Regions from separate parts of the Priestia sp. SRI_019 genome, predicted to be linked through region 2. Evidence: riboswitches for the same ligand, from Rfam matches in the RefSeq annotation. Region 2 holds a riboswitch; each other region holds the start of a gene.
What was found. Region 2 has a riboswitch for S-adenosylmethionine ahead of AC2YJL_RS05595 (BMP family lipoprotein). Riboswitches for the same ligand answer to the same signal wherever they lie in the genome.
Positions count from the first base shown of each region.

Region 1: it holds a riboswitch for S-adenosylmethionine, as region 2 does, so the genes downstream of both, AC2YJL_RS25175 (5-methyltetrahydropteroyltriglutamate--homocysteine S-methyltransferase) here and AC2YJL_RS05595 (BMP family lipoprotein) in region 2, are expected to answer to the same signal.
Region 3: it holds a riboswitch for S-adenosylmethionine, as region 2 does, so the genes downstream of both, mtnW (2,3-diketo-5-methylthiopentyl-1-phosphate enolase) here and AC2YJL_RS05595 (BMP family lipoprotein) in region 2, are expected to answer to the same signal.
Region 4: it holds a riboswitch for S-adenosylmethionine, as region 2 does, so the genes downstream of both, AC2YJL_RS20905 (phosphoadenylyl-sulfate reductase) here and AC2YJL_RS05595 (BMP family lipoprotein) in region 2, are expected to answer to the same signal.

Region 1 covers NZ_JBYCZN010000008.1:51,281-56,396, forward strand. The annotation lists gene AC2YJL_RS25150 (MEDS domain-containing protein) at 1-103, shown strand, start outside; gene AC2YJL_RS25155 (hypothetical protein) at 680-1,000, opposite strand; gene AC2YJL_RS25160 (hypothetical protein) at 1,289-1,984, opposite strand; gene AC2YJL_RS25165 (FtsK/SpoIIIE domain-containing protein) at 1,981-3,114, opposite strand; gene AC2YJL_RS25170 (hypothetical protein) at 3,127-3,426, opposite strand; SAM riboswitch class I at 3,815-3,915, shown strand; gene AC2YJL_RS25175 (5-methyltetrahydropteroyltriglutamate--homocysteine S-methyltransferase) at 3,997-5,116, shown strand, end outside.
Region 2 covers NZ_JBYCZN010000001.1:1,085,739-1,090,854, forward strand. The annotation lists gene AC2YJL_RS05580 (GNAT family N-acetyltransferase) at 1-134, shown strand, start outside; gene AC2YJL_RS05585 (YjgB family protein) at 162-746, opposite strand; gene AC2YJL_RS05590 (hypothetical protein) at 1,084-1,242, opposite strand; SAM riboswitch class I at 1,570-1,676, shown strand; gene AC2YJL_RS05595 (BMP family lipoprotein) at 1,752-2,762, shown strand; gene AC2YJL_RS05600 (ABC transporter ATP-binding protein) at 2,845-4,377, shown strand; gene AC2YJL_RS05605 (ABC transporter permease) at 4,352-5,116, shown strand, end outside.
Region 3 covers NZ_JBYCZN010000002.1:1,451,640-1,456,755, reverse strand. The annotation lists gene AC2YJL_RS17655 (carbon-nitrogen family hydrolase) at 1-331, opposite strand, end outside; gene AC2YJL_RS17650 (pyridoxal phosphate-dependent aminotransferase) at 444-1,616, shown strand; SAM riboswitch class I at 1,747-1,853, shown strand; gene mtnW (2,3-diketo-5-methylthiopentyl-1-phosphate enolase) at 1,933-3,177, shown strand; gene AC2YJL_RS17640 (2-hydroxy-3-keto-5-methylthiopentenyl-1-phosphate phosphatase) at 3,174-3,839, shown strand; gene AC2YJL_RS17635 (methylthioribulose 1-phosphate dehydratase) at 3,836-4,474, shown strand; gene AC2YJL_RS17630 (1,2-dihydroxy-3-keto-5-methylthiopentene dioxygenase) at 4,490-5,005, shown strand.
Region 4 covers NZ_JBYCZN010000004.1:6,592-11,707, reverse strand. The annotation lists gene AC2YJL_RS20925 (YugN-like family protein) at 1-22, shown strand, start outside; gene AC2YJL_RS20920 (potassium channel family protein) at 32-820, opposite strand; gene AC2YJL_RS20915 (VOC family protein) at 888-1,271, opposite strand; gene cdaS (sporulation-specific diadenylate cyclase CdaS) at 1,369-1,995, opposite strand; SAM riboswitch class I at 2,308-2,410, shown strand; gene AC2YJL_RS20905 (phosphoadenylyl-sulfate reductase) at 2,665-3,378, shown strand; gene cysP (sulfate permease) at 3,398-4,477, shown strand; gene sat (sulfate adenylyltransferase) at 4,530-5,116, shown strand, end outside.

The DNA of each region.
Region 1 (5,116 bases), on a different contig from region 2:
GGAGTATCTCCAAACTATTTTAATGGAAACACACCCTTATATTCTCATGGAAGGTGATTTAATTACCTCTGAACAATATCGGCCCCTAACTGATGTAGAATAAAAATAAAAACGCTTACGTAGTTATACGAAGCGTTTTTTATGGTTAAGGAAATGACTAGTTCTCTTTCTTCCATTCAGTTTATTGCCCTTCATAAAATTTCTCTTTGTTTCTTTATACCTCTTCTGTTTAGCCGTCATAGCCTAGATGTTGATTCTAACTAGCCTTATTCGTTTTGAAAATTTTCTTTTTAAAGGATAAAAATTACTTTTTTATGTTGAAAACATGATAAAATGGACTCGATGGTTCCACTATAAAGCCATTACTTATTCGTAGCAAAGAAGAGCCCTTTCAGTCCTTAACTAATTAAGGGCTTTTCTTGTTTTCCTCGTGTAATTTCCTTATGTTAGATTGATCTTAATTCCACTAGAAGAAGCTGATGGTCTTACCCTTACTTCTTTTGTTTGTTTCGAAGAACTTTTATATTTCTCCATCAACTCATGAATGCTTGTTACTTGTATAATACGAATGTGTTCGAAGGATAATGCATACCAAATAAGCGTAATTGCAATAATGATAGCTTCTAGTCAATTTATCAGTATTTAAACAAAAAAAGCGACCTTATTGGCCGCCGTAATCCTACTCGTTATTTTCAAATAAATTAAAAGAAAGTTGCTCGGCTCTTTTCCTATGGTAATAAGCATTTTTAACTCGTTTTACTCGTTCTCTATTTTCAATGTAATAATCTCGGTCACGAATAGAAACGCAAGCTTTACAGTATGGTCCAAGGTGACCGAACCCATCGTTTTTATGATGATAGTTCTTTGCATATTTTAATTCGCCGCACTCACGGCAAGTCTTAGCGACAACTTGTCCGTCAGCGTCTGTAAAGTATACGAATCCTCTCGGCTTTTTTCTTTCCTCATATTCCTGCGCCAGTAGTTCTTCTCGTAGACTCATATTCGCTCACCTCCTCGGTTGCCTTAGTATTGCTACTTATCCTCTTTTATTATACGAATTAATTCCATTCGATACCAGTATGCAAATCCATTGCCTTCTCCGCGTATGACAGTTTTGTCTCCTGCAGACGCCTGGATTGATTCAACTTTATCTAACTCTTTCTATGTTAGTGATTATGCTGTTTCCAGAACCCTTTGCAAATGCGCGGATGAAAGGTGTATAAACAGGCTACCTTTCATTATTTTGAGGTAGCCTGTTTTGTGTGATTACAAACACTTTTCTAGTACTCTATGTTAAGTTGATTTTAATTCCCCCAGAAGAGGAGGTAGTTCTTGACCTTACTTCTTTTGTTTGTTTGGAAGACCCCTTATATTTCTCCATTAATTCATGAATGCTTGCTACTTGAATGATGCGAATATGCTCTGAAGACAGAGTATACCGAACAGGTGTAATTAAAATGACAGAAGGGAAGATCGCTGATTGGTCCACAGGCTGCCAATGCAAGGCTTTCCAATCATCTGAAAAGAAGAACTCCTCATAAAGGTCAATCTTTGCCTGCATTTTCTGTTCTGAATACTGATTACGTTGAATTTCAATCCAAAAAGGAGATCCTTTAAAGATACAAAAGAGATCAGGTTCAATGCCTCCTTTTCGTCCTGTGGGCTTATCTTCGACAATAACCTGTTTAGGCACACTATACGTACACATTTGTTTATAGATATCTAGAATGGAAAGGAAATGTAATATTTTTTGAGAGTTCTTTTTAATCTTCGCATCCACAGGTAAATAGACCGTCGGAGAATACTGCTGAGTGCGTTCAATTAGCTCTAATCGATATAAACGTACCATCACGCTATTACACGCATTTATGGGTGATTTCAGCTGTTTAAAGAACAGTTCCACTAATGAGTCTCGATCCACAGCCCGAAACTGATTGATAAACGTAATGATGTCTTTATCACGCTGAGATAACCGAAAGCTCATCGCTGTTCCTCCTTCTCTAACAATCCAAAGATAGACTGTGACACAACCTCCAGTTGAGGTTCAGGATCTTTTACCTTTGTTTTATAAGGTGAAAGTAGTTCCTTACAAGCCTCTTCATCTAAGAAATAGGCTTGAAACTCCTTCACCTCATCAATTTTAATTTTCATGCGCCCCCTGGCTGCAGCATCAATTTCTTCTGCCCCGAGTACTCCAGCTACTTTCGCATTCGTGGCATCGGCTTGCCTTCCAGAAATCCGCACCCTTAAATTAGCTTTTAACGCAGAGTTTAATAAATCAGCATCTGGGCGCTGCATGGCAATAATCGTATGGACACCTAGCGCACGACCTTGGCTGGCAAACTGTTGAATCATCTCTACAAGCTCCGTTTCTCTCTTTACTATGGACATTTCATCAATTACCACAACGATACGAGGTAGCTTAAAAGGAAGCCTGCTGATATGTGTTACGCCATGTTCTAACAGTAAATCGCCTCGCCGATACATTTCAGCTCGTAGTAACGCAAAAGGTTTTCTCATATCCTTGACTTCAAAACAAAGCGCATCCACATGTTCAATGCCATGAAACAAACCTAAATCAGCTCGTTTAAGATCCACTAATACTAATCGCAAATCATCAGGCGATGTATATTTCACCCATGTGGTCAAAATCACGCGCATTAAGCTGCTCTTTCCTGCTCCAATTTCACCAGATATCAATAAGGTTTCCAAATCCGCAAAGTCCCATGAAACGGGGTTTCCATAGATATCTTGACCAATACAAACAGGAAGCTCCATCTTCTCAATATGAGGATGAATAACCTCATAATTATAATTGAGCATCTTAGGTAGGCTTTTGTGATGAACGGTGATACTAAAATTCTTTAGGTTGCCGTTTATTTCGATGTTGCTGCCTAATACTTGTCGTAAGGCCCATCTTTTTTTCGTTAAAAGTTCAGGGTCGATCCCATTTAGTAAAGAAAAGGCGTACCGAGTGTACGTATGATGGTTATCGATTTGATGAATTTTCGGAAACAGATAGGAGGTACGGTCTCCTCGTTTCACCACCCGGTAAATCTCTGCTGTACGAAACGCTTTAATAAGCTTTCCACGCAATTTTAGTTTCTCAAACATCTAGAACCCTCCTTAAAACATAAATGTCGCAAAGAAGTAAAATAGAGCCGCATAAAAGGTGACAGGCAAGATAAAGCGCATTACTTTTGAGAACTGATCAACGAGATCAATGACACCCCATCGCTCTAATATTCGTTCGATGATAGCAATCCCTAAGAAAATGCCTCCTAAGGTCAGAATAGTGGGGTCAAGCAAGGCTAGTGGACTAAACGGAACAAAGGAATATGCCTTGAAGGGACGAGGTCTCGTAAGAGATGATTTGTGAGGTAGAGGGAAGATTTTTCGAAAGGTAAACCCTTTTATTTTTCTCATGCTGATACCTTCTTTCATTCTTTTAATTTTTGTGCTTTTTACACACCTGTTTTTTCAGCTCACCGCATCCGGTCGCCCCCTTCGCCTCTTCGGCTCAGCTCCCTTACAGGTTCCACAAATGGCTTCAATAGGGTTATACAGCTTGTATTAACGGGGTAGCGATACTGAACTAGCTACTGATTAGATAACGGAGTTACAATACTTTAGATACTATGTACCTACTACGGTAAGCTTGCCTGTCCAATCAAAAAATAACAAAGAACCCTTACTGCAGTAGGTAATGAGGAAGTAATGAGATAAGAGGTGTGTTATTTCTGATTTTTTCGACTTTTTGTTGACAAGCTAAGAAAACAAGTGTAACCTTTTTTCTAGTTAATTAAATTGAATATTCTTATCTCGAGAGGTGGAGGGACTGGCCCTTGGAAGCCTCGGCAACAGACTGTTAAAGTACTGTGCCAATTCCAGTAGCAATTTGCTTGAAGATAAGAAGAGAATCCATAATGATTATTAACCTCTTCTTATTTGTAAGAAGAGGTTTTTTATTTTGAAAAGAAAGAAGGAAACAAAACCATGACTAAGACATTAGTGAAGGCTCCATTTAAAGCTGATCACGTAGGCAGCTTTTTACGAACGACTCCCCTTAAAGAAGCAAGAGAAGCGTATGCGAATGGAAGAATCAATAAAGAAGATTTAAAATCTGTAGAGGACAAAGAAATTGAAAAACTGGTTCATAAACAAATTGAAATTGGGCTCAAATCGATTACAGATGGTGAATTTAGACGCTCATGGTGGCATTTGGACTTCCTATCAGGCTTGGAAGGCGTAGAGGAGTTTGAGACAGAATATATCAGCCAATTCAAAGGCGCAAAAACAAAAAATAAAGCGATTAAGGTAGTAGGTAAAGTAGACTTCAATCAACATTATATGCTGGAACACTTCACGTTCTTAAAAGAAGCTGTCGAACAGTATGGTGATGGAAGCCAAGTTGCTAAATTCTCAATTCCAAGCCCCAACATGTTATTTACTCGAATTCAAGAGGACACATATTACAATGGGAACAGAGATCAATTTTATCATGATACTGTAGCTGCTTATCAAAAAGCCATTCAAGCTTTTTATGATGCAGGCTGCCGTTACCTACAATTAGATGATACTTCCTGGATTGATTTCGTTTCTGAAGAACGCATCAATGCGGTTGTTGAGAAGCTTGGTATGGATGTAAAGGACATTATTGATACGCGAGTAAGTTGCTTAAATGATGCTATTTCTAAAAAGCCTGAAGATATGCTCATTACTATGCATATTTGCCGTGGAAACTTTAGATCTACGTATATCACAAGTGGCGGCTATGATACTATATCCGATGCAATCTTTGCTAACTTACATGTAGATGGGCTTTTCCTTGAATATGATGATAACCGTTCAGGAGATTTTGAACCATTAAAAAGCTTTACAGGTAACAATCAAACTGTTGTATTAGGGTTAGTAACATCTAAATTTCCTACACTAGAAGATACTGAGATTATTAAGCAAAGAATCCAAGAAGCAAGTCAGTATGTTCCTCTAGCTAACTTGTCATTGAGTCCACAATGTGGCTTTGCAAGTACAGAAGAAGGAAATGTGTTAACAGAAGAGGAACAATGGAATAAAATTAGTCACATAATTAAAATTGCTCAAGATGTCTGGGGAG
Region 2 (5,116 bases):
TGCTAGACGAAGGAGTTCAAACAACAAGTTTATACACAGATATGACAAATCCTACGTCTAACAAGATTTATATGGAGATTGGGTATGAACACGTAGCGGATTCAGCATTGGTTTTATTTCATGAAAAAAAGTAGCAGACAGCCTGCTACTTTTTCTATTACTTAAGGTTTTTTAACTAAATTAACGTGATTTAACGTTTTGCTATCATCAAAAATGAATTCAAGATCATAGGCGCCGGCGTGATAGGTGTACTTCGTTTGAGCCGTACCATCACCTTTTACTTTGCTTGTAAAGTTCGGCTGACCTAATTCTTTCTTTAAGTTAGCTTGGGTGATGGAGCCTAGATTTGTTTGACGCTCTACATTTGTACCAAAATAGCGGATTTCGTTAATGACGTTATTTTGATCATAGCCAAATGCGTATCCAGGGTGACCCATTTCCGGGTGATAGTAGTCAAAGTTGTTTGATGAACCTTCAGGCGGGGGACCGAACTGATCGCGAACGTCTTGACGCAGTGTTTTGCCAATTTTGAAGTCTGCCGTTAGGCGTGGCACTTCACCTTTTACTGCGGCGTTGTAAATTTCATTAATGTTTTTTACAGCTGTTTGACTTTGACTGCTTGTTTCTTGAGATGTAGCTGCGTGGGCTGGTGTATCAAGCTGAGCGACAGGAGCAAATCCAAACGCAGCAATTCCTGTAATCGTTGCAGCCGCCGCTGCTTTTGATAGTCGTTGTTTCATTTTCATGATTTTTTCCTCCTATATATAACGATTTAGCAACTTCAGTCTACCTAAAAGAGCAGGTAGGCCAGAATAGTCAAGGAGTCTTAGTTTAGTTGGTAACTGATATATATATAATTTAACACGTCTTTTAGAATGTAAACGTCAGGTAAAGTAAAAAGCAAAAAACAATTCATTTATCATAGGTTAAAAGATTGGTTTATATTCCTTTATTAGGTAAAAAACGTAATATAGAGAGGGTTCTAATTCATTATAAAATATTAGATATTAACCGAGATTACTTATACTAAAGCAGCTAAAAGAAAACACCACTTTACTAATAAAAGGTAGTGATTTTTTTATCTTATCTTAGTTTCGCTCTTGCTATACCTGTTACGACCATACTAGTAATAAAAATAACTACAATTCCAATATTGGTCGGGGTATCAAAAAAGATTTTTGAAACCGCCAAAGCGATAATGAGTCCAATAGCTACTCCAGATAATTCTTTCATCAATTTCAACGTTAACACCTCTTAAAAAATATCGCTCAGGAAAAGTCTAACATTCTTGGTAAAGTGATTTCAATCGATAGTGGATTAACAAAAGAGATGTAATAAAAGTGCTCTGCTACACATGACCCTTCTAGAAGACTAGCTGACTTACCGTAAGCGCTTTGCTAGAAAGCATACGATGATTAATTTAGAAGATTGATCTGTATTTTAGTAGACTAAAACCATATAATCCTATCTGTTTTTTAAGTTTTTTGCGTGAAAAAGAAAAATAATATTGACAATTGTTAAAAAACTATTAATATTGACTATATTACATAAAACAAATAGCTATTGTTTTCCTTATCAAGAGAGGTGGAGGGACTGGCCCTGTGAAACCCGGCAACCGCTGTCTATGACAGAATGGTGCCAAATCCTTAAGAACAGTATGTTCTTGAAGATGAGGAAGAGACGTTTGGTTAACGAGCTCTTCCTTTATATAAAGGAAGAGCTTTTTTTATATTATAGGGGGAGTAAGTTAAATGAAGAGACTTCTTATTTTAGCCGTTGCGCTTGTACTACTCGTAACTGGCTGTCAGTCAAAAAGCACAAAAAGCAGCGGAAGTGAAGAGAAAGGAAAGAAGCGAATTGCTCTTGTTTTACCTGAAAAGATTGGAGTTAACCCGTTTTTTCAACAAATGGATGATGGAGCAAAACGCGCTGGGAAGAAGTACAACATTGATGTAAAGACAATTGAATCTACGGACCAAGCAGCCATTGAAAGTAACTTGCGTGCTGCCGTAGCAGAAAATTATGATTTGATTATTACGTCTTCTTTTGAATCCGAAGATGCATTGAAAAAAGTAGCTCAAGAAAACCCGCAGCGTCAATTTGCGATTATTGATACAGTGGTCGATTTACCAAATGTAAGAAGCGTTGTATTCCGTGAACAAGAAGCTTCATATTTATTAGGAGCAGCGGCAGGATTAGTTACAAAAACGAATAAAGTAGGAATGGTTGCAGCTGATGATATTCCATTATTAAAAAAATGGACGGTAAGTTTTAAAGAAGGATTACAATCAACAAATCCAAAAGCAGAGTTTCTAGTAAACTATGTTGGAAGCTTCTCTGATCCAGCTAAAGCAAAAGAACTTGCTATTTTACAGGCTTCAAAAGGAGCTGACTTTATCGCCGGAGCTTCAGCGGTAGGCGACTTGGGTGTATTTGAAGCAGCAAAAGAAAAGGGTTTTTATACGGCTGGCCAAGATATTGACCGTACGGAAGTAGATCCTGAGCATATCGTTTTATCGCAGTTAAAAGGATCTGATGCGGCTGCTTATGAAACGGTAGAAGCACTGGCAAATGACAAATTTAAATCGGGCGTAGTGACATACGGCTTGAAAGAAAAAGGTGTTGGGTTAACGTATGTGACTCAAGACAGCAAGACGCCTCTTAATGACTTTGTAGGGCAAGATGTAATTGATCAATTAAAAGAAATTAAAGATTCGATTATTGATGGAAAAACAGTGGTAAAAGATCCGTTAGCAAAGTGAGTTGAAAAGAGAAGTCGAGTAAGGCTGGCTTCTCTTTCTTATTTTTGAAAAAATCCTAATGGGGAAAGGAGCAATGAATAGAATGAGTGAGCTGCTGCAGTTAACGAATTTGACGAAGAAATACGGTTCATTTTTAGCAAATGATAACGTGTCCTTTAAACTGAAAAAAGGCGAGGTTCACGCGCTCGTTGGAGAAAATGGCGCTGGAAAAACGACGTTGATGAGGATGCTTTACGGAATGGAAAAGCCGAGTTCAGGAAGTATTCAGTTACACGGGAGAACCGTCTCGTTTTCATCTCCTGCAGATGCGATCAAAAATGGAATAGGTATGGTGCATCAGCATTTTATGGTTTTTCCGCATTTTACAGTGGCTGAAAACATTGTCTTGGGGCATGAGCCAAAGAAAGGCCTCTTTTTTAATAGAAGGCAGGCGAAAGCAGATGTACAGCAATTAACCCAAACCTATCAAATTTCAGTAGATGTTCATAAGAAAGTAAAACATTGCTCAATTGGAGAACAGCAAAAGATTGAGATTTTAAAAGTGCTGTATCAAGGAGCAGAAATCATTATTTTAGACGAGCCTACCGCCGTTCTTACTCCTCATGAAGTGAAGGAACTATTAAAAACAATCCGTTTTTTAGCTTCTCAAGGTAAAAGTATCATTATTATTACACATAAGCTGCAAGAAGTGATGGAAGTAGCGGACCGCATTACGGTTCTTCGAAATGGTAAAGTAGCCGGCGTCACAAGTAAAGAAGATACCAATGCTCACCACCTAGCCAAGCTGATGGTAGGGCGAGAATTAAAAGAGCGTCCTGCAAGAATACCATCACAAGGTACCTCTCATTTAAACGTACAAAATCTCTTTTTAAAAGGAAAAGGACAAAAAAACGTATTGCAAAATGTGTCTCTTCACGTTTCTGCAGGCGAAATTGTCGGTATTGCAGGCGTGTCGGGAAATGGACAATCAGAGCTGCTTCAAGCCATTGCTGGATTAATAGAAACAGATAGTGGCAGTATCAAACTTGGCGATGAGCAACTTACAGGGCGATCTGTGCGTGAAAGAAGAGAAGCAGGCATCGCTCATATTCCAGAAGACCGCTATATGTGGGGAGCCTCCAAAGACGATACGATTGAAGAAAATGCACTGATGGGCTATCAGTATAAAGCTTCTTACTCGAAGATGGGCTGGCTGAAAAGAAAGATATTCAAGTCGAGCGTGGAGGAATGGATAAATGAATTTTCGATTAAAGCCACTTCATCTAAGCAAAAAGCAGGAGAGCTGTCAGGGGGAAATCTGCAAAAATTGATTGTTGCCAGAGAGCTTGGGCAAAACACTTCTTTTCTACTTGCTGCTGAACCAACGCGAGGAGTGGATATTGGGGCAATGGAACGTATTCATGGTGCTTTGATTCAAAAAAGGAATAATGGCTCCGCTATTTTACTTGTGTCTTCGGAACTGTCGGAGATTATCTCCCTATCAGATCGAATTTTAGTTATGTACGAAGGCAGCATTGTCGGAGAGCTTACAAGGGAAGAGGCAACAGAAGAGAAACTAAGCATATTAATGGCAGGAGGAACGGTAGAAGGTGATACAGTTGCAGAAACTTCTTAAATCATTAATCCAGCCGATTATTGCAGTTATTTTTGGCTTAGCAATAGGAGGCATTATTATTTCCTTAACTGGTGGTTCGGTTCTTCAAACATATACAGAGCTCTGGAATGGAGCGTTTGGTAATTTTTATTTCTTCACTACTACGCTGGCTCGCGCTACGCCTATTCTTTTAATTGCGTTAGGTGTCGGGTTTGCTTTTAGAGCAGGTGTGTTTAATTTAGGGGGAGAAGGACAGATGGTCGTTGGAGCGATTAGCGCAGCAATTGTCGCTTATTATCTGCCAGCGCCGGGGATAGTCAAGCTTATAGCGGCTATCGCAGCTGCTGTTGTGGCAGGAGGTTTGCTTTCTGTTTTAGCAGGCTGGATGGAAGCTGCGTTTAAAATTCAGCTCGTCATTTCTACGCTTTTATTAAATTATATCGCTGTTTTATTTGCAAGCTATTTAGCAGGTCACCCTTTTCAAGATAAAACAGGCTCAGCTGCTCTCGCTCAAACGCCTATGATTGAGCAAGGGGCGTGGCTTGGAAAAGTGTTTCAAGGAATGCCTCTTCATATCGGGTTTATCATTGCTCTAGTAGGTGCGCTTCTGCTGTGGACGGTGCTTCGCTACTCTGTGTTTGGGTACGAAGTAAACGCATCCGGGAAAAATCCGTTGTTCGGGGCGTATGGAGGTATTCATCAAGTAAAAGTCATGCTGCTTAGTATGTTTATTAGCGGGAGCTTGGCTGGATTAGCCGGA
Region 3 (5,116 bases), on a different contig from region 2:
TGTATTGTGATACTTCACGACCTTTTCGGTCAAAAATATACATCGTATTCGTGACGCCTTGCTCTGTTTTTTTCGCGATCGAACCTGCCACGATATTTACTTCGTTCGTTTTAGCAAACTGAGAGATTAATTGCTTGGCTTGCTGCCCTTCATCATCTGCAATTTCGTCTAGCCGCGTCAAATCATAAGCTGTATCCCATAGCTCAGGAAGCACAAGGATATCAGGGTTTTCTTTCAGGGCTTCCGTCATTTTTTGTTCGATATATTTTCGGTTTTTAGTTGGGTTTCCAAACGCAATATCAAGCTGCAAACACGTAATTTTTACACTCACTTTATCATCCGTCCTTTTTTTAGTAGTTGAAAAAAATGACTTTACAAGTTGAGTATTACAATATATTATTTGTGACTAGAATTTCAAGAATTTTTTGAGAAGGTGTGCGATGATGAAACAATTTGAGCAATCGGAACTATTAAAAAGTTTACCAAAACAATTTTTTGCATCACTTGTAGGCAAGGTAGGAAAAGTAATGGCCCAAGGGCACGACGTTATTAACTTAGGGCAGGGAAATCCTGATCAGCCTACTCCTTCACATATTGTAGAAACACTGCAAAAAGCAAGTGCTAATCCTATGCATCATAAATATTCTCCATTTCGGGGGCACCAGTTTTTAAAAGAGGCCGTTGCGACTTTTTATAAACGAGAATATGGCGTTGATGTGGATCCTGAAAAAGAAGTAGCTATTTTATTTGGCGGAAAGGGTGGACTTGTTGAAATCCCGCAGTGCTTATTAAACCCTGGAGATACGGTGCTGGTTCCGGATCCTGGGTATCCTGATTACTGGTCTGGAGTAGAGCTTGCAAAAGCAAAGATGGAAGTGATGCCGCTCACGGCTGAAAATCATTTTCTACCCGTATACGAAGAGGTAAGTGAACGTGCTAAAGAACAGGCAAAGCTCATGTTTTTAAACTATCCCAATAATCCTACCGGTGCAGTGGCAACGGCAGAATTTTTTGAAGACACCGTGGCGTTTGCTGCCAAGCACGATATTTGTGTGGTACACGACTTTGCCTACGGAGCAATTGGATTTGATGGTAAAAAGCCAATCAGCTTTTTACAGACTCCTGGTGCAAAAGAGACGGGAATTGAAATTTATACTCTTTCTAAAACGTATAACATGGCGGGATGGCGAGTTGGATTTGCTGTAGGAAATGAAAGTGTTGTAGAAGCTATTAATCTTCTTCAAGATCATATGTATGTCAGCCTCTTTGGGGCGGTTCAAGAGGCAGCCGCCGCAGCTCTGTTGGAGTCTCAACAATGTGTAAATGATTTAGTTAAGCGCTATGAATCTAGACGCAATACCTTTATTCAAGGGCTTCGAGAAATTGGTTGGGATGTTACATCTCCAGCGGGCTCCTTTTTTGCATGGCTAAAAGTTCCTGAAGGATATACTTCTGAACAGTTTTCAGATTTACTTCTTGAAAAAGCTCACGTTGTAGTGGCGCCTGGAGTAGGCTTTGGAACATATGGTGAAGGCTATGTGCGCGTAGGACTGCTGACGGATGAAGAGCGCATGAGAGAAGCTGTATCTCGAATAAAAAAATTAGATTTATTTTAAAAACGCATTGACAATCCTTTTTGAGTTGGCTTAATATGTAAGAAGTTAACGAGATTAATAACCGATAAATCCTAGCGGTATTTTTTATTTAGTATATAATCTATGAATTTAATTTAAATAAATAGCAACTTTCTTATTAAGAGTAGGTGGAGGGACTAGCCCGATGAAGCCCGGCAACCGACTTAACGCATGTTAAGCACGGTGCTAATTCTTGCAGCAGCAGCTGAGAGATAAGAAGAGCAACGAAAGCCTCTTCTTAATCACAGAAGAGGTTTTTTTATTAACGATATTAAACAGCAAGGGAGTTTTTAGCATAATGAGTGAAATCGTTGCAAGCTACTTACTACACGATAATAAAAGAAATTTTCATAAAAAAGCGGAAGGAATTGCTTTAGGACTAACCGTCGGCTCATGGACAGATCTGCCGCTTTTAGATCAACAGCAGCTTCAAAAGCATAAAGGGCGCGTCGTTTCCGTAACTGAGCTTCAAGATTGCGAACGTGTAAACGGATATTTAGGCGGAGAAATTAAGCAGGCAATTGTCAAAATTGCGTATCCAACTGCCAACTTTTCAAAAGATTTACCGGCTATTCTAGTTACGGTTTTCGGAAAACTATCACTTGATGGAAAAGTGAAATTATTAGACTTGGATTTTCCTGCTGAATTATTAGCTCAATTCCCAGGCCCGCGCTTTGGAATAGAAGGTATCCGAGAGAAACTAAGCGTTTATGACCGTCCGCTTGTGATGAGTATTTTTAAAGGCGTGATTGGAAGAGATATGACGTACATAACAACTCAGCTGCGTGAGCAAGCGCTTGGCGGAGTGGATTTGGTTAAAGACGACGAGATTTTGTTTGATAGTGAACGAACACCTTTTGAAGCTCGCGTTACAGAAGGGAAAAAAGTACTGAATGAAGTATACGAAAAAACGGGACACCGCACGCTGTATGCTGTTAATTTAACGGGTCGAACGTTTGAATTAAAAGAAAAAGCGAGAAAAGCAGCTGAGCTAGGAGCCGATGCTCTTTTATTCAATGTATTTGCTTACGGGTTAGACGTACTGCAGGCACTTCGAGAAGACGATGAAATTAACTTGCCGATTATGGCACACCCAGCTGTTAGCGGAGCGCTTACGCCATCAGAGTTTTACGGTTTTTCAAATTCATTACTGCTTGGAAAGCTATTGCGTTTAGCCGGAGCGGATTTCTCTCTGTTTCCATCACCATACGGAAGCGTAGCGCTTTCTCTTGAAGATACGACAGGCATTGCCTACGAATTAACGCGTCCTGTATACAAATATAAGCAGTCTTTCCCGGTTCCTTCAGCAGGAATTCATCCTGGAATGGTACCGCAGCTTGTGAAGGACTTTGGAATCGACAGCATTATTAATGCAGGAGGCGGAGTTCACGGTCATCCAGACGGAGCTATCGGAGGAGGAAAAGCATTCCGTGCGGCGATAGATGCAGTACTCTCTCATCAAACATTAGCCGAAAAAGCTGAAGAATCAAAAGAGTTGCAAAAAGCTTTGCAACTATGGGGAACAGTAGAGGTGAAAGCATGACATCGTTAAAAATCTTTTGTGACTTTGATGGAACAATTACAAATAGCGATAACATTATTGCTATTATGAAACAATTTGCTCCTCCGGAGTGGGAAAGTATTAAAGACGACGTGTTGGCACAGCGTGTCTCCATTCAAGAAGGAGTAGGGCAAATGTTTGCCTTGCTCCCCGTGGAATTAAAAGAAGATATTATTTCTTATATTTTAGAGACGTCTGCTATTCGAGATGGATTTGATGATTTTATTGCCTATACAAAAGAGCACCATATTCCGCTTTATATTGTAAGCGGAGGAATTGACTTTTTTGTAAAACCACTTTTGGGAAATCGAGTTGCAGAGGAAATGCTCTACTGCAACGGATCTGATTTTTCCGGTGAGCATATTTCCATTACGTGGCCTCATACATGTGATAAACAGTGTACAAATGACTGCGGCTGCTGTAAGCCAACGATTATTCGCCATCTTTCAGATGAAAGAGATCATACGGTTGTTATTGGCGATTCCATTACGGATTTGCAGGCTGCCAAATTAGCTGATACGGTCATTGCACGTGACTTTTTAATCAAAAAATGTGAAGAGCTATCTCTACCGTATCGTCCTTTTTCTACTTTTTATGATGTGATTCGCCATTTACAAGAATTAACAGAAGAGGTGAAAGCATGAGTATTATGGCTCAGCAGCGATTACACGAGCTTGCGGATATAAAAGATGAGCTGGCAGAGCGCGATTGGTTCTTTGGTACAAGCGGAAACTTAGCAATTAAAGTGGACCAAAACCCGACAACTTTCTTTGTATCAGCAAGTGGAAAAGACAAACGAAAACGTACAAATGAAGATTTTTTATTAGTTGATCAATACGGAAAGCCTGCAGAAGACACGCATTTAAAGCCTTCTGCTGAAACGCTTCTGCACGTTAAGATTTACAATTTAACGAATGCTGGGTGCAGCCTTCATGTACATACAATCGACAACAACGTGATCTCTGAACTGTACGGAGATGAAGGCGTTATTTCATTCAAAGGTCAAGAAATTATTAAGGCGCTAGGTATTTGGGAAGAAGATGCGGAAATTACTGTTCCGATTATTCCGAATTACGCAGATATTCCGACACTAGCAGAAGAGTTTTCTCATCATATAAAAGGCGATCAAGGCGCGATTTTGATTCGTAACCACGGGATTACGGTATGGGGGAAAAATGCATTTGAAACAAAAAAAGCGCTAGAAGCCTATGAATTTCTATTTAGCTACCACGTCAAATTACTGTCACTTAAAGGCATTAAGCCAAAGGTGCATTTATAAAAGGAGGAAACAACAATGGCGCACATTCGCTTACATGTAAACAATAAAAGAATTGAAACTCAAGAGGAAGTATCAGCTTTTCTGGCAAACAATGAAGTTATTTATGAAAACTGGGACATTACAAAACTTCCAGAAAATCTTCGTGAAAAATATGATTTAACTGATGAAGAAAAAACAGAAATTTTAAACGCTTTTGGTGAGGATATTAAAGATATTTCTGAACGCCGCGGCTATAAAGCTCAAGATGTTATCTCGTTATCGGAATCTACACCAAATATTGATGAATTGTTAAAAAACTTTCAGCGCAAGCATATTCACACAGATGACGAAGTTCGCTTTATTGTAAGCGGTCATGGAATCTTTGTTATCCAAGGAAAAGACGGCGAATTTTTTGATGTTGAATTAGAGCCGGGCGATTTAATTTCAGTACCAGAAAATATTCTTCATTACTTTACACTAATGGAAGATCGTAAAGTAGTCGCTGTCCGAATTTTCGTGACAACTGAAGGATGGGTACCTATTTACGCATAACAATTACTTGTAAAGCATAGGTCATCATCACCCCGCTTTTACATCTAAAAGCGGGGTATTCTTTGGATTATTATAAAACTAACTATTTTTATATGAATAATAAGTTTAATG
Region 4 (5,116 bases), on a different contig from region 2:
AGAAGATGCGCTGCTTCAGTAATTGAAGGAACTATTCTTTTTTTAAACTCTCTAATTTTTTCACAAAAATATGTTCGTACATGACTTGACTAATCAACTCATTTGTTTTAATCATTTCATTCACACCCAAATTTTGTGCATTTTGAATATGCTTTTTTGTTAACAGTTCAACGATGCTGTAAATAGAAGGATTCAATCCTTGCAGAGCGACTAACGTAACAATCGTATTCATGTCTGCATATTCTTCTGTCTTATGCTGATCGGCAGTAATCAGCACTTTTTTTGCGTACCGAGCGTTGGCAAGTTCTAATACTTCATAATGAGAAGGACTTCCTTTAATAAAATGAACGCGATCACAAATCATGGGATTTTTAGTCAGAGAGTCGTCGATAAGAACAATGTCTTCTTTATGAAATGCGTCGCGATAAGACTCTAACACGAGTTTGGCGCGCTCATTCCACCCAACAACGATGAAGTGATCTTTTCCATAAAATTTTAAATTCCCTTCCAAATAAGCGCTCTCAGCGGAAACAGCAATTTTAGAAAGCGTAACAAAATAAGTGGTAATAAATCCTGTTCCGATCAGGACTAAAATAATTGCAGCTAACCTTCCAATCGTAGTGGTCGGAGCAAAATCACCGTACCCTATAGTAGAGATTGTAATAATAACCCACCAAATTCCTTCAAATACATTCCCAAACGTTTGCGGCTCTAGGAAATGTATAAGCATGCCAAAAAGTAGAACAAGGCAGCCGATAATAAAAAGAAGCCGCACTAAAATAGAACGACGGAAAAGTCGAAATAATAGCCATTCCATCATAAAAAAACCTCCAGTAATTAGTCATAGCCACAGTATGACCATTTTTCACTGAAGGTATAAGATATCTTTATCTTTTTACTTCGTAATATTCAATCCATTCTTTGTCTGGACCGTAGAAAAATAAGTATCTTGCTCCATTTGGCAAAGTTACAATGTTTTCTTCCACAAATGAAACGCCTGCTGATTTTAAACGCTCAAACTCCTCTTCAATTCCGTCTACCGCCAGCGCAAAATGATGAACTTTACCTTCGTTAGGTAAGCTTGAGTTATACCCTTGAATTAACTCTACGATTACATTGCCTTCTAAACCTAGAAAAGCTAGCTTCAAAGACGGATCGGTATGTGGTAGTGTTTCGATGAGCTCTAATCCCACTTTTTGCGTATAGAACTCAATAGATTCTTCTATATCCTTTACTTGAACGCCTACATGTTCAAATTTTAAAATTGTCATATGCATCACCCGTATCTATAGTATGTAAAAACTATGAAATATATTAAAGAGAAAGGATATAGAAGTCAAGATAGGGCTGCTTATCAGGAAAGGGCTCTTAAATCATATTTTTGCTGGAGTGAATAGGGTAGAGGCTTCCATCAAGAGCAAACGAAATTTTGCCTGTTTCTTCAGATACAACTAAAATTAGTGCATCCGATTTTTCCGACATTCCAATGGCTGCACGGTGACGTGTTCCCAATTTTTTGGTCGTTGAAATAATAGACGAGAGAGGTAAAACATTAGCAGCTGAGATAAGCTGATTATTTCTAATTAGGACGGCTCCGTCATGTAAGGGGGTCCCTGGGTAGAACAGTGTCTCAACTAGCGTAGCGCTGACAGGAGCTTGAATAGGCATTCCCTTTTGAATAAGAGGGTCTACATTTTGTTCCCGTTCAATGACAATTAAAGCGCCGTGACGTTTCTCAGAAAGGTTATGAATAGCTAAGGACAGAGCAGCATATTCAAATGTATAAGGCGATAGATAATGACGCAAGTAATAAGAGGCGGCCGTAGCTTGAACATCTTGAAATAACCTCCTCATCTCCTCAAAATCACATAGGATACAATGATCACTCGTATCTAAATGTTTGATTAAATTAGAGGCTTCAGTTGAAATTTGCTGTAAATATGTTCGTACATTATTTTTAATTGTATCGTCTAATTGAAAGGATTGTCTCTCCATCTTATATAGCTCCTATCTGTCAGTCAGTGTTATCTGTAATGTGTGCTAATGTGGGTGAATTATCCGTAAAGCTTATAAATCCCTTATTAATTTTATAGAGAGGTGTTGTGTTTTATTTAGGAAGAGAATATAAAAAGTTGAGGGAAAAGAAAGCGTTTTATAAACTGATATGTTCACATTTGGTTTAAATTTACATATGTTGTTTTAAATAAAAGTATAGATATTTCTGTGAATTTAAAGTATAGTTTTCTTATCGGATATATGATTTTTAATGTTGACAAATATTCTAAATATGCTAAAATTTTTAAAAAATGCTTATCAAGAGTGGTGGAGGGATCTGGCCCGCTGAACCCCGGCAACCTGCTTAGCAAGGTGCTAATTCCAGCAAAGTGTGTATCATTTTGAAAGATAAGGTGAAAATTTATTGCCTACCCAGTCTTTCAATATGGAAGACTTTTTATTTTGATATAGCGCAAGCGATAATTTAAGGAGGGACATCAATGACTGTAACCCCCGACTTAAAACAAATCTTTGAGCACGTCGAAGCAAAGTAAGAATTAAATAGTTTCGCTGACTAGACACACTAGAGGCGGTTTTATCCAATTCTAGTGGGTAAAACCGTCTTTTTTTATTGGATAACGCGGATAACTGAGAATTGGAGTGAAGAAAATGGCAGACTTATATACGTACGAAAACTGGAGTGATACATTTCCAGAGTTCGACAGTGAAGATGAAACAAAAGGAGCCCTTTCAGCATTGCAGTGGGCGTATGATACCTACGGAGATTCAATTATTTACGCATCAAGCTTTGGTATTGAAGGGATCGTGTTAATTGATTTAATTTCAAAAGTGAAAAAAGATGCTGAAATTGTCTTTTTAGATACGGGCGTTCATTTTAAAGAAACATATGAAGTGATTGATGCAATTAAAGAACGCTTTCCTGATTTGCGTATTCATATAAAAAAACCGGATTTAACTCTTGCAGAACAAGCTGAGAAACATGGAGATGAGCTTTGGAAGAGTCAGCCTAACCTATGCTGTCAAATTCGAAAAATCATCCCGTTAAGGGAATCACTTGCTCCTTATGATGCGTGGATTTCTGGTTTGAGACGCGAGCAGTCTGAATCTCGTGCCAACACGAATTATTTTAATAAAGATGAGAAATTCAAGAAAGTTAAAGTCTGCCCGTTAATTCATTGGTCTTGGAAAGAAGTTTGGCGCTATGTGTATAAGCATGAGTTACCATATAACAAACTTCATGATCAAGGCTACCCAAGCATCGGCTGTGAGCCTTGTACCGCACCTGCCTACAACGTAGACGATTTACGTTCAGGAAGATGGGCAGGTACACAAAAAGTTGAATGCGGATTACACGAATCTTAAATACGAAAGAGCTGAATAAATGATGCTTTTATATGTTGCCTTTATCATTGCGCTTTTTTTTGCAATGAATATTGGGGCAAGCGGTGCAGCAGCAGCTATGGGCGTTTCATACGGCTCCGGTGCGATTAAAAAGCGAAGAGTAGCCTTGTTCATCTGTGCTGTAGGTATTGTGCTCGGAGCCATTATCGGAGGCGGCGAGGTGGTAAAAACCATCAGTTCAGGTATCATACCTGAAAAATTGCTGTCAGTAGAATTAGTTATTATCATTCTGGCTGCTGCAACGCTGTCACTCTTTTTCGCGAATTTAATTGGTATCCCTCTATCAACAAGTGAAGTAACGGTTGGTTCAGTTGTTGGAGTAGGAGTAGCTTATCAATCTCTGTATGTGGAAAAACTTTTAGTTGTCATGTCTTTTTGGATTATTGTTCCGCTGGTTTCATTTGTCATTGCTTTTTTGATTGGAAAAGTGATAAAACGCAGAGCGCATAAAAAAGAAGCAGAGGGAAAGTGGAAAAGAGTTTTAACGATTTTAGTTATAGCCACGGGATTCTTTGAAGCCTTCTCAGCTGGAATGAATAACGTGGCAAATGCTGTCGGTCCTCTAGTAGGAGCTGGATTAATGGATGCCACAACGGGTGTCATAGCAGGAGGATTGGCTGTGGCGCTCGGAGCTCTTTTACTAGGAGGCCGAGTTATTGAAACAAACGGGAAAAAAATTACTCGCTATTCTGTAGGAGAAGGGTGCATTATCTCGGGTACTGGTGCTTCTCTTGTTACAGCAGCTTCACTTTTTGGTTTGCCAGTACCGCTTACACAGGTCACTACGTCTTCTATTATTGGAATAGGAGCAGCGAAAACGGGATTCACGAAAGAACAGCGTGAAGTGGTCATTCAAATGTTAAAGGTTTGGGTGGTATCCCCCGTATTTTCACTCGTAATCTCATATGTTCTTGTGAAATTAGTACTTGAAAGCGACTTATATTCATTTGTGGTGTTAGCTAGCGGCTGCATTGCCACAGCAGGTGTTCTAAGCTTAGCTAGAGCGACTAGAAGAAAAAGAGCAAACTTGCAGTCGGAAAAAGAAAAAATGACTGCGTGATTCAAGTGCTTTTTATTATATTGTGTTAATTATTTAAGGAGGATTTTACAAAATGACAACAATTCAAGCACACGGTGGAGAATTAATTAATTTATATCAACCAACATATGACTACACGTCACTAACAAAAGAAATCGAAGTAGATAACATGGCTCTAAGTGATTTAGAACTAATTGGAATTGGTGCTTACAGCCCAATTACAGGGTTTTTAGGAGAAAAAGATTATCAATCAGTTGTTGAAAATATGCGTTTAGCAGATGGAACAGTATGGAGTATTCCTATCACTCTTCCTGTAACAGAAGAGCAAGCTAAAGAATTAAACATTGGCGACAAAGTAAAGCTTGTTCAAAACGGCGTAACGTATGGTGTTTTAGAAGTTTCTGAAGTATATACGCCTAATAAAGAAAAAGAAGCGGAAAATGTGTACCGCACAGCAGAACTTGCTCATCCTGGCGTGAAAAAAATGATGGAACGCCCAAATGTATACGTAGCAGGTCCAATCGTACTTGTAGAACGTACACCTAAAACGCGTTTTGAAAAGTATTACCTAGATCCAACTGAAACAAGAGCAGCATTTGAAGAACGCGGTTGGAAAACGGTTGTTGGATTCCAAACTCGTAACCCTGTTCACCGTGCGCA